DNA from 3 places in the Pseudoalteromonas sp. CST2 genome. Region 3 is predicted to be linked to each of the others. Evidence: predicted binding sites of a transcription regulator. Region 3 holds the regulator's gene; each other region holds the start of a gene.
What was found. Region 3 encodes sigma-54, which starts transcription at its own class of promoters, with help from an activator protein. Its sites were predicted from a motif close to GTTGGCACGNNNNTNGNNT; they were not measured.
Positions count from the first base shown of each region.

Region 1: PSH41_RS19155 (DUF2726 domain-containing protein) is a predicted target of sigma-54. The motif match lies at 2,375-2,393, and genes of this name have one in related genera.
Region 2: fliS (flagellar export chaperone FliS) is a predicted target of sigma-54. The motif match lies at 2,421-2,439, and genes of this name have one in related genera.

Region 1 covers NZ_JAQREO010000021.1:28,499-32,927, reverse strand. The annotation lists gene arcB (aerobic respiration two-component sensor histidine kinase ArcB) at 1-1,172, opposite strand, end outside; gene folE2 (GTP cyclohydrolase FolE2) at 1,399-2,319, shown strand; gene PSH41_RS19155 (DUF2726 domain-containing protein) at 2,433-3,029, shown strand; gene mtnN (5'-methylthioadenosine/S-adenosylhomocysteine nucleosidase) at 3,149-3,856, shown strand; gene PSH41_RS19145 (cobalamin biosynthesis protein CobD/CbiB) at 3,857-4,429, shown strand, end outside.
Region 2 covers NZ_JAQREO010000007.1:34,164-38,592, reverse strand. The annotation lists gene PSH41_RS10925 (DNA-3-methyladenine glycosylase I) at 1-573, shown strand, start outside; gene PSH41_RS10920 (sigma-54 dependent transcriptional regulator) at 690-2,126, opposite strand; gene fliS (flagellar export chaperone FliS) at 2,484-2,885, shown strand; gene PSH41_RS10910 (hypothetical protein) at 2,890-3,186, shown strand; gene fliD (flagellar filament capping protein FliD) at 3,292-4,429, opposite strand, start outside.
Region 3 covers NZ_JAQREO010000001.1:213,960-218,388, forward strand. The annotation lists gene mgtE (magnesium transporter) at 1-68, opposite strand, end outside; gene PSH41_RS00960 (HPr family phosphocarrier protein) at 328-600, opposite strand; gene rapZ (RNase adapter RapZ) at 641-1,486, opposite strand; gene PSH41_RS00970 (PTS sugar transporter subunit IIA) at 1,506-1,958, opposite strand; gene hpf (ribosome hibernation promoting factor) at 1,963-2,250, opposite strand; gene PSH41_RS00980 (RNA polymerase factor sigma-54) at 2,278-3,777, opposite strand; gene lptB (LPS export ABC transporter ATP-binding protein) at 3,847-4,429, opposite strand, start outside.

The DNA.
Region 1 (4,429 bases), on a different contig from region 3:
GTTGGGTCTAGGAGTGCATAAACATCTAATGTGCCATTTCGCTCAATTGAAAATTCAAGCTCTTTTTGTTCAGCAATTAAACCGGCAAAGTTCACTACATCGTTAATAAAGTCTGAAACGTTAATAGAGTCGGTTGCTATATCTAACTGCTCTCGGTCTATTTTATCTAAATCTATAATATCGTTAAAAATATTACCTAAGGTTTCAGCGCTCGAAAACACCGTATTACACCAACTGCGTTGCTGCTTATTAAGCTCTGTATCAAGTAGCATTCGGGTTAAACCTACAATGCCATTTAATGGCGTGCGCAGTTCATGGCTAAGCGTTGCTATAAACTTACCTTTATCCTTATAGGCTGTTTCAAGCGCTTGTGCTGCTTCTTTACGGCTGGTTATATCACGGCCAAATGCAAGCAAACCTATGTAGTCACCTTGATCATTTATAAACGGTAATTTACGCAGCTCAAACCAACGGTTTTCGCCATTAACCATATATTCAACATCGATTGTCAGCGCTTGATGCGTTTGCTCTACTTGTTTATCGGTTCTGAGTACTTCTGCTAAAAAGTAGCTTGGGAAAATCTGCTCCACTGTTTTACCAATTAGTTCAGCACTGGTTTTGCCCATAACCTCTTCAAACATCTTATTACAGCCGGCAAACACGCCGTTGTTATCTCGGTAATAAAATAAATCGGGGGAAGAGTCGACAATAGAGCGAAGGAGCATGCCTTGCTGAGCAAGTTCTTGTTGTGTTTTTTTACGCTCTGCTATTTCGCGGCGAAGCTCTTCAATGGCGCGATGCTTGGCATGAAAAGCCATTTTTCGCTCATCTATTTCAATGTTGAGGCGGTTGATATTATCTTTTAATGTTTGGTTTAACAGCTTTTCTTGTTTTGTGGCGCTGTCTAAATAAGCGTATGAGGCATCTAATTGTCTAATCGAGTTGAGTAAAATACTGATCATAAAAGGAGATACAACCGCGGTAAAAAATACCACTGCTAAAATATCAACTAAATTAACCTCTCCCAGTGCCACATAATAAAACATACTCGACAATATAAGCGACACGCCTAATAAAAGCGCGTAGCACATTGCCGCGGTTTTTAACTCGCCAAAGCGAGTTATTAAACTAGAAAGTACTCGAGCCCAAGGGCTCAAAGAAGAATCGGTCATAGGTCAGTGTATCTCGTTACTAGGCATAAATAAAAAGTGCCTATTAATAGTCAAACGCATTTTGCAGCAGATTTTAGCATTTTTCTATTAGCTATATTCATGTTGTGCGACAAAAACAGAAAATTTTCATGTTTACTTTTGCCTACTTGTTAAACTCATCATTTCAGCAATAAATTATTTAGTGTAAAATGCTGCGCTTTATTATGACCAATAACGAGTAGCGCACATGCAAACCAACATGCCCGATATAGCTGATACGGCTCCCGCCTTACAAACAGGTAAGTTAGACTGGGTTGGTATGGGCGAAATAGAACTGCCATTTATTTTTGAATCGAAAGATTTAGCACCCGTTACCGTTAACGCAAAAGCGCGTGCCTATGTTAATTTGCATAAAGAAGACGCTAAAGGCATTCATATGTCGCGTTTATTTTTAGCGCTTGATTTACTCTCAACAGAGCAACAAGTTAACCCACAAACTTTAGCTCAAGCACTCGATACCTTCATCACCAGCCACGAAGGATTAAGTGACAAAGCCCAAATAGAGTTTAAATTTGAATTACCGCTGCGTCGTAAATCGTTATTAAGCGGTAAAGCAGGTTGGAAAAGCTACCCAATTACCCTAACCAGCACTATTGAAAATAGCGTAATTAGCTACGAGCTAAGCGTTGATGTTACTTATTCATCAACCTGTCCATGCTCTGCAGCACTTGCTCGCCAACTTATTCAAAATGCTTTTAGCGAAAAGTTTAACCAAGAAACACTTAATCAAAAAGACGTTTTAGCATGGCTAGGTACAACGCAGGGTATTGTGGCAACGCCTCACTCACAGCGTTCAATTGCAAACGTTAAAGTAAAGCTAGACAACACAATTAGTGAATTTGACGTTGTAAATTTAATTGATACATTAGAAGCTGAGCTAAAAACCCCCGTACAAGCGGCAGTAAAACGTGAAGATGAGCAAGAATTTGCCCGCCTTAACGGTCAGAATTTAATGTTTTGTGAAGACGCTGCACGTAAAATTAAAGCGGTTCTTGAAAACGATAACTTTAGTGATTACTGGCTGCAAATTAATCATTACGAATCACTCCATGCGCATGATGCAGTCGCTATTGCCGTTAAAGGAATTGAGGGCGGTTACAAAGCCTAACAGCCCTGCTGCATTAATAATAAATACATACGGTAATTAGCCATAACAACCAATTTTAGGCACGTAAATTGCTTTACTTGAGCAGTGTCAATTTGTTGTTATGGAGTTACCGTATGGAATTCGCTTTATTATCAATTTTAGTATTAGTGGTTGGGGCCTCTGTGGTTGCGTCAAAATTTAGTGATGATGGCGGCAATCCCTATCCTTTTACCCGCAAACAAACCGTGTTTACACAGGTTGAGGGTGCATTTTTAAATCTTTTAGAGCGTGCGGTAGGTGATCAATACAAAATTGTGAGCCGCGTCAAACTCATCGATGTAATCGACTGCAAGCAAGGCCTTTCTGCTAAATCAAAACGTGCAGCTTTAGCTAAAGCTAAAAATAAGCAACTCGATTTTGTGCTGGTAGATAAAGAAAAAATGACGATAGTGGCTGCGGTCGATTTAGTTAACAACGCCAATAAAGATGGCCACAAAGCGCAGCGTGACTGGTTTGTAAACGGCGCTTTAGAATCTGCTGGCATTCCACATATTCGTATGAAAGTAAAATCAGGCTACCGCCCTTCTGAGGTGCGCGATGCAATTATGTTTAAATTAGGCAAACCTGCAGCGGTGCAATCGGCTCGTCCAACACGTAATCGTGTAAGTAAACCTGCGGTATTGTCACCTTCTCAGGCTAAAGCGCAAACCACTGCGTTAGCCGAAATTTAAAATAGAATTAAATACTCTCCTAAAAGTATTTAAAGCGAGCCGTAAAACAGCTCGCTTTTTTGTTTTTTATTGCTAACTTCACGTATAATCTACGTATTCAAACTCAGGAATCAAACACTATGAATGTTGGTATTATTGGCGCAATGGAGCCAGAAGTTAAAATTTTACGTGAAGCAATGCAAAACCCACAAGTGCTAACAAAAGCAGGGTTTACCTTTTACACAGGCGAATTAGCAGGTAATACAGTAACACTTGTGCAATCGGGTATTGGTAAAGTGGCATCAACGATTGCAACCACGTTATTAATTGATAACTTTAATCCTGATTGTGTTATTAACACAGGTTCTGCCGGTGGCTTTGATCCCTCTTTAAGTGTTGGCGATGTTGTTATCTCTTCAGAAGTACGCCATCACGATGTAGATGTAACCGCTTTTGGCTACGAAATTGGCCAAGTTCCACAAATGCCAGCAGGCTTTGCCGCACACCCAAAACTAGTTGAAGCTGCCGAGCAAACCATTGCGCAAATTAGCGAAGTAAAAACCTTAGTAGGCTTAATTTGTACGGGTGATTCATTTATGTGTGACCCAGTGCGAATTGATAAAGCACGCAGCGACTTTCCTACAATGCTTGCAGTAGAAATGGAAGGCGCATCTATTGCACAAACGTGTTTTGCGCTTAATACGCCATTTGTGGTTATTCGCTCTATGTCTGACATTGCCGGTAAAGAGTCGCCGCAATCGTTTGAAGAATACTTAGAGACTGCATCAATCAACTCATCAAAAATGGTTGTTGCACTATTGGAAAAACTAACAAAAGTTACGCTGTAAATGCTAAGCAATATTGTTCAAAACCATTTGGACTTTATTGCCTTTTTTGTGGCGCTCATTGCTGAGCGCTTTTTCCCGTTAAAAAGCTGGTATCACCCCAATACAGTATTAACCGCTATATTTAGTGCTATAGGAAAACGGGTTTATAAACCAAGTGAGCCTAAAAGTTACCTTTATTTAGCCTCCACTCTTGCCTGTGCGCTAGTTTTAAGCGTTATTCTTATTATTATTGTGTTACTGCTTGAATTTGCCTTTTATCCTGAGCTGCTAGCGGGCCTCATTTTATATTTGTGCCTAGAAAGCAAAGCGATTGAAAAAAAAGCCCTGCGTGTTGCAAAGTTAGTAAAACAAAACCAAAAATCTACCGCGCGTGAACTCGTAAAGCCACTGCTTGCCCGAGAGGTCAATAAGCTCTCAGCGCCAGGTATTATTAAAGCCTTAATTGAAAGCTTAATTTTACGAACTGCCCGTAATTACTTTACCGTTATATTTATATTTTTATTACTTGGGCCAATTGCCGCTTTAGCGTATCGGCTACTGACTTTAATGCAGCATGCTTGGCGCACCGATATT
Region 2 (4,429 bases), on a different contig from region 3:
AAATGCCGTTGTGCATGGCTCGACGCCACAAAGCCTGATTATGTGAAATACCATGATGAAGAATGGGGAGTCCCCCTTTATGACGACACGAAATTATTTGAATTTATTACCCTCGAGTCGGCGCAAGCGGGCTTAAGTTGGTACACCATTTTAAAAAAGCGCGCAGGCTATAAAAAAGCATTTGCTAATTTTAATGTGCAAAAAGTGGCTAAGTTTACAGCCGATGATATAGAACGGCTAATGCAAGATGAGAGCATAGTGCGTAACCGCTTAAAAATTGCAGCCACCGTTAATAATGCTCAACGGTTTATTGAGATTCAAAAAGAATTTGGCAGCTTTAGTAATTACCAATGGCAATTTGTGGGCAATAAACCAATTATTAGTGATTTAAATAGTGTTGAAGACACCCCTGCAATTACCGAGGAGTCAAAAGCGTTTGCAAAAGATTTAAAAAAACGAGGTTTTAAATTTTTGGGCCCTACAACGGTATACGCACATATGCAGGCCTGTGGCATGGTTAACGATCATAGTAATGATTGTTTTAGAAGAGCCGAGATTATTAAAAATTATTAGCTGTAAGCTGTAAGCTGTAAGCTGTAAGCTGTAAGCTGTAAGCTGTAAGCTGTAAGCAAGAAATTAAAAGAGCCAAACTCGGTAATTTGTAGTGGTTCGGCACTTGCTAAGTTTGGCTAATCTCGCGATAGATTGTACTTTTTCATTTTTTCAACAAGCGTTGTACGCCTTACACCTAATATCTCTGCGGCGCGCGCAACAACGTAATCAAAACGCTCTAACGCTTGGGTAATTAAGCTTATTTCAAGCTCTGCTAAATAATCTTTAAGCTCTATACCTTCTTCGGGTAATACGCCAGATCCCGGTTGGCTAAATTCAGGCTCTGGTTCATTATCATAATCGCTAAAACCTGAGCTAAAAATATCGTTAAAGGCATCTTTTTCAAGTAGCTCTTCAGGGTACTCTGGCTCGTATGCGTCTACCTCGATGTAGCGATATTTATTGGGTAAATCGGGTACATCCACTACTTTTTCAGGGAACATAATCACCATGCGCTCCACTAAATTAGCAAGCTCTCGAATATTACCAGGCCAAGCATGCTCTTTTAGGCTCTCTACCGCGCGCTCTGTAAATTTAGCCGACGTACCACTTTGCTCATTCACACGACGCATTAACTCTTTAAGTAATAAAGGTATGTCGTCTGCACGCTCATTAAGAGACGGGTTTTCAATAGGAAACACGTTTAAACGGTAATATAAATCTTCCCTAAAGCTGCCCTTTTCAATCATTTCCTCAAGGTTGCGATGAGTAGCGGCAATCACCCGTACATCTGCTTGAATAGCTTTTGTGCCACCTACACGCTCGTAGCTGCGCTCTTGTAATACACGCAATAACTTTACTTGCATTTGCAGCGGCATATCGCCAATTTCATCTAAAAATAGCGTACCGCCTTGCGCTAATTCAAACCGCCCTTTACGTGCAGAAATAGCGCCGGTAAATGCCCCTTTTTCGTGACCGAATAGTTCGCTTTCTAGCAACTCTCCAGGTATGGCACCACAGTTTACTGGTACAAATGGCCCCGTATTGCGTTTAGATAATAAATGGACATTACGCGCAACCACCTCTTTACCCGTACCCGACTCGCCTAAAATAAGCACGTTTGCATCGGTTTTAGCCACTTGCTCTATCAAAAAGCGTACGTTTTTAACCGCATCAGTTTCGCCAACTAAACCATCAAATGTTTTATGTTGCTTATGATGCTTGTGACTTCCAGGAAGCATACGTTGGTACTGTTGGCAGTCGTGTAATAACTGTGTGGTTACTTCGTGATTAAACGGCTCACAAATTAGTCCCACTACATTAGCAATGCTTAATAATGGCTTGAGTGTTTCACCAATGAGTAAAAAAGGCAGGGTTGGGTAGCTTTTAATTAAGCCTTCATGATCTAAGCTTTGTAATGCGCCTAAAATAACAATGCATTCTTGCTGTTGATACTTACTACATACTTCTTCAAAGTCATTTTCATCAAGCAACTGCACAGCTTCCCCAATAAAGGTAAGTGATGCATGTAATCCTATTGCACGGTTATTATTATTATCTAAAATCAAGATCATAGTTAGCGAGCCATAATTTCACTAATTTATTTTATTAGCTAAATTGTAAGCGAGATCTGTATGGATGCAAGTAATAGCGGCGGTTTTTTGACATAAACGCCAAAAAATAGACATCGCTATAAAACAATAATACTTAATAATTAAAACTTAAGTATTGTTTTGTTGTTTAATACTTAAAGCTAATGCCATGTCTTGTTTTTTACTTAGTGCATAAATCTACGTAGGTCAAAAATATAAACTATAATTAACTTAAGTTGAAAGCAACGATGCCGATAACTAAATAAACGCAAGATGCTTGGCATTAATATTGCTTTTGTTTCGTATAGACGATTTCACATATTTATTTAGGATTTCCCCATGGCTCATGTTTCATTAAAAAAATATTCTCAAGTGCGCGCCAGCAACATTGCTGAAATGGCGCCCTATGAGCAAATTAACCTTATTTTTAGTAACATAATTGGCCGTTTGGCCGCTACTAAAGGTTTTATTGAGCGCAAAGAAATAGAAAAAAAAGGCGAAAACATCTCTGCCTGTATTTTACTCTTAGGTGCATTACAAGACGCGCTTAATTTAGAAGTGGAACAAGATCCGAGTATTTCAAATAATTTATTAGCACTTTATGACTACTGCCAAAGGCGCCTTGTGCAAGCAAATGTTGACAATGACATTGAGATTATTTCTGAGGTAGCTGGCATTATTAAAGAAATTAAAGAAGGGTGGGATAGCATTCCTGTCGATCAGCGTACTCCTGCGGTATAAGCTAATGGCTTTAGAGGAAACAAGCAAAGCTGAGCATATTAATCAATTACTCAGCCAAATTGAAGTATTAGTGCAAAGCAACAAAGCTGATGACGCCACGCCAATTATGGATACTTTAAATAGTGAGCTTAAGCGCTGGTGCGAAAGCGATAACCCGCCTACCGCCGAGCAACTTATGGTTGTGCAAGCCAACATCAACAACATTAGCAAACAAGCAAATGCAGTTAAAAACGAATCATCTAAAGCCATAATTAAGCAAAAAAAAACAGGTAAAGCAATCTCGGCTTATAAATCGGTTTAGCTACCTCTAGCAGCTTTAAACTTACTAAGCTTCTTAAAGGCAATATTTAGACATAAAAAAACCGTTTTTAAACGGTTTTTTTATGTTCATAATTAATATGGAAAATTAAGAATTATTACTCACCACACCAGGCATATTTTCAAGCTGCGCTTGCACGTAACTACTTGTCGAGTTTAAGCTCGCTACCAATAAATCCATGGCGTTGTATTGAGCGTATAACCTGTCAGATAACGATTCCATTTTACTTGTCAGGCTTTCGCGCTGTTCATCAATATCTTCTAATTGATTTGTTTTACTGTCGATACGGTTTTGGATAATGCCGTCAGAGTCAGTATAAAAACTCATTAACTCGTCAAACGATTGGGCAAAGCCGCCTTCGTCTTCATCAGTGCCTACAAAAAACTGCTGCACTAAGTCGACATCTTCATCAATTTTTTCATTTAAAGTCTCGGTATTAAGCGTCAATACTCCATAACGATCGGCTTCAACACCTAATTGCGAAAGTGATAATGAGTTGCCATTGCCTAAATCTACAGAGTCGGTAATCTGCTCTCGCAATTTAGACATTACACCGCGTAGTAACGAATCACCGGCCATTACACCAGCACCATCTTCGCTTGATGCCCCTAAGTTATTACTAAGTTCAAGTAATTCATTGTAACTAGAAATAAAATTGTTTAAGCCCGATTGGATATTGTTATTATTTTCGGTTACCGATATATCACTTAAATCATCATCAGTACCCTGAGCTTTTTTAGCGGTGATTGTTATACCGTCTATAACATCAGTAAACGTATTTGAAGAACTACTAACTGTGAGTGAGCCATCAATGGTAATGGATGCATCGGTTGCAGCAATAATTTCAGATGCATTTTGTACACCTGCAGAGTCAAAAGCTAAACGAGATAGCCCGTTGGTATCTGTGTTATTACCGTCAGTATCCGTTACTTCTACTTTAATCTCGTTTTCTAAGCCACTCTCTTTAGCTGAAAGAACTAAGTGTTGGCCTGTATCATCCGTTATGATTGTTGCGTTTATGCTATCGTTATCGCTGCTGTCGTTAATCGCATCTCTTATTTCACTTAAGGTAGCGGTATCTGATACTTCAATATCAAAGCTATTCTCGCCGGAGCTGAATGTCATAGTACCTTCACCCACAGCGGCGTCAGCATCAAAAGCTTCTGAAAGTATTTTATGCTCTGTAGCAAGGTTATTAACCTTTACAGAATAACCACCTGGCTGG
Region 3 (4,429 bases):
CTATTAAGTGATTTAGTCACTTGTTTTAGTTGCTGTAGTGGATAGTCTTGTTCAAACGCTTCTGGCATTGGCATCCTAAATATTTTTGTGTAATGGAAAGGTGTTTAGTAAGTGGAGTTGCCCACTGTTATTTTCTTTATTTTTTGTGCTAAACCCAATGCTGGGACTAAATTAGTGTTTAAAATTAAGTAACCAAATTTAGCAGGGGCATGGCTTTATTATCCTAAATTAAAGCACTAAATTAGGCGAGTCGGAATACCCTAATTTACTAAATCTTTATAATTTGGCCAGATAAGTCTTTAACTTATAAGGCTATGGTGCTTTAAATTATTCTTGCTCGTTAAATCGTTGGGCAATTAATTGCCCAACCGCATGCAAAGCTTGCTCTGAATCAGGGCCTTCACAGACTACTTTAACTTCTTTACCTTTACTGCTTTCAAGTAGCATTAAAGCTAATACGCTGTCGCCTGCGGCTTCTTTATCATCTTGGTGTAAGGTGATTTTAGCATCAAACTGCACAGCTAATTGCGCAAGGACCGTTGCCGCTCTGGCGTGTAAGCCTAATTTATTTTTTATTAAAAATGTGTCTTCACAGCGCATAAATTACTATACCTAAACTGAACAGGTTATTATTTTAAGGTTACTTTTCTTGCTCACGATGACGAATTTTGACATTCGGATGCGTCATAGCAAAGCTCTCACCAATGGCTTGCGCTAAATAAACCGAGCGGTGTTGACCACCAGTACAGCCAATTGCAATAGTGAGGTAACTACGGTTATTACGCTCTAAGTGTGGCAACCAAGTTTGTACAAAGGTTTGAATTTGCCAAGTGAATTTTTGCACTATGCTGTGATTTGCCAAAAAATCTTTTACTGGTTGATCAAGGCCCGTAAGCGGTTTGAGTTCAGGCTCCCAGTGGGGGTTTGGCAAAAAGCGAGCATCAAAAACATAATCAGCTTCTTTAGGTATGCCGTGTTTAAAGCCAAACGATTCAAACGTTACAATAAGTTGCTTATCTTTTTTACCCAGTATTTTTTCGCGAATTGACTCTGCTAATTGGTGCACACTTAAATCGGTGGTATCTAGCATAAAGTCAGCGCGCGTTACGAGTACATCAAGCAGTTCTTTTTCTTTTTTTATTGCTAAATCAAGCGGCAGCGAATCGATGGATAAAGGGTGTAATCTGCGTGTTTCTGAAAAACGTTTGATCAGTGTTTGATCATCACTATCTAAATAAAACAGTGTGGGTTTAGCAAAGTCAGGAAGGTACTCGAGAATATCGTTAAATTCGTCTTGTTCTTTGGGGATATTACGAACATCTATACTAACGGCTATTTTGTCATAGTTATCTGAAACACTTCGCACTAAAGAGGGCAGTAAGTTGACCGGAATATTATCTACGCAATAATAGCCTAAATCTTCAACCACGCGTAAAGCAACCGACTTACCTGAACCAGAACGGCCGCTTATGATAATTAACTCCATTTATAGCCCTTAGTATTTACTACGATTGATCAACAATTACTTGATACAGCTCTGCATCGGTTTTAGCACTACGCAGCTGTTTACAAAATTCTTTATTGCTCAGTTTATCAGCTATGGTTGCCAGAGTCTTTAGGTGCTGTTGGTTATCGCCATCTGGTACGATGAGTGCAACAAAAATATCAACAGGGCAGTTATCAATAGCATCAAAGTTAACAGGCGTGTCGCTAACAAGTACTAAAGCCAGCGGCTCTTCTACGCCACCCATTCTGCCATGAGGAATGGCGATACCCCGGCCAATACCAGTACTGCCTAGCTTTTCTCTGCTTGCCAGCGCATTAAGAATATCTTGTTGTGGTAAGTAGGGGAGCTTTTCATGAGCAAGCTCACTGATAAACTCTAAAATTCTTTTTTTACTACTAAAAAGGACCGCAGCTTTGCTGCAGTCCTGGCATACTAATGTACTTAATTTCATAATATTAGTGTCTAGCAAGCTTCTCTTTATGTTTTATGACTTGACGATCGAGCTTGTCAATCAACGAGTCTATAGCGGCATACATATCTTGGTGCTCTGTTGAGGCAAATAAATCTGCGCCACTTACATGAATAGTCGCTTCTGCTTTTTGGTTGAGTTTTTCTACATCGAGAATGACATGCACATTGCTAATATGATCTGAGTGCCTTTCTAGCTTTGCAAATTTATTATTTACATAGTCTCTAAGTGAATCAGTTACTTCTACGTGACGACCAGTTAGGTTTAGTTGCATAAGCATTTCCTCTTTGTTTTTTACGTCTTATATCAAACTCTTTCTCTGATTTGACGGTGGAATAGCTAGCGATTCACGGTATTTTGCTATTGTGCGTCTAGCTACTTTAATTCCTTGCTCTGCCAATATATCCGCAATTTTACTATCACTCAATGGTTTAGCTGAGTTTTCCGCGGCAATTAGCTTTTTAATTAGGGCACGTATTGCGGTTGATGAACACTCTCCGCCGTTTTCAGTGCTTACGTGGCTTGAGAAAAAATACTTAAGCTCAAAAATACCACGTGGCGTATGCATATATTTTTGCGTAGTAACACGCGAAATTGTCGATTCATGCATTTCTACCATTTCAGCAACATCGTTTAAAACCATTGGCTTCATGGCTTCTGGGCCATGTTCAAAAAATGCTTGTTGCTGTTTTACAATACAGTTTGTTACTTTGAGCAGCGTGTCGTTTCTGCTTTCAAGGCTTTTTATAAACCATTTAGCTTCTTGTAAGTGAGAGCGAATAAATTGGCTATCACCACTTGATTTTACGGTACGTGACATAGCCGCGTACTGACTATTTACGCGTATTTTTGGCATGCTATCTGGGTTTAGCTCTACCACCCAGCGGCCTTTTATTTTTTTAACCGACACATCCGGTATTACATACTCCGACTCTTCCCTTACTATGGTATCTGCAGGTTTTGGGTTGAGGGTATGTATTAGGGTCATGACCTCTTTAAGCTCGTCTTCTTTAAGCTTAGTCTTTTTCATTAATGTACGATAGTCGCGTGCCGCTAATAGATCAATGTGATCGGTTAAGATCATTTTAGTTTGTTCTATAAAAGGGGTGTCTTTATCAAACTGGTTTAGCTGAATACACAAGCACTCTTGTAAACTGCGCGCGGCTATACCTACAGGGTCAAATAACTGAATACGCTTTAAAACGGCTTCTATTTCATCAAGTTCAACTTCAACTTCGTCATCGTTTTCTTGGTTAAAGCTCTCTAAAATTTCTTCGCAACTTAGCGTTAAAATACCCGAGTCATCTACAGCTTCTACAATGGCAATAGCAATGGCTTCGTCAGTTGGGCTAAAAGGAGTAAGCTGAAGCTGCCACATTAAATACTCATGTAGCGTTTCAGTAGAGGCACCTTGATAAATAGACTCATCTTCCGGCATTGGGCCTGAGGATGCAGCAGGGGCTGCGCTCATGTACTCATCCCAGGTTACATCCATTGCCATATCATCGCTAACGGTGTCTTTATTTAAAGCTTCGCCACTGTCTTGCTCGTACTCGCTGGTTGTATCGTCAGCCGATGCGCTTACGGTTACATCATCCGTATCTGCTTTTTGCTCATTTTTTCCAGCCGACTCTTCCGTGTAATCTTGCTCTTCTACTTCTAATAGCGGGTTGCTATCAAGTGCTTCTTGTATTTCTTGCTGGAGATCCAATGTACTGAGCTGCAGCAAGCGAATCGCTTGTTGCAATTGTGGAGTCATTGTAAGTTGCTGGCCCATGCGCAGCTGTAATGATTGCCTCATGTATCTCTAACAATCCTTTTATGTTGTTATAATTAATATTAGCAGATGCTTGTAGGTGTGGCTTAAATGTTACAGCCTAAATTGCTCGCCTAAATAAACATCGCGTACAGTTTTGTCATTTAATACGTGTTCTGGGGTGCCAGATGCAATTAGCTCCCCATGAGAAACAATGTAGGCTTTTTCACAAACATCAAGGGTTTCTCTTACATTGTGATCGGTAATTAATACGCCAATGCCACGGTTTTTAAGATGTTCTATTATTTTCTTTATATCTAACACTGAAATCGGATCAACACCAGCAAAAGGCTCATCCAATAAAATAAATTTAGGGTTTGCTGCCAGTGCTCTGGCAATTTCTACACGGCGGCGTTCACCACCAGAAAGCGCCATACCTTGGCTATCGCGAATATGCTGAATACTAAATTCATCAAGTAAGTTGTTAAGCGTTTCTTCTCGCGCGGCTTTATTGAGCTCTTTACGCGTTTCTAAAATAGCCATTAGGTTTTGATAAACTGTTAGCTTTCTAAATATTGATGACTCTTGCGGCAAATAGCCAATGCCTAAGCGGGCGCGGCTGTGCATAGGTAATAACGTAATGTCGTTATCATCAATAGAAATTTTACCTTTGTCGCTAGGTACTAACCCTACAATC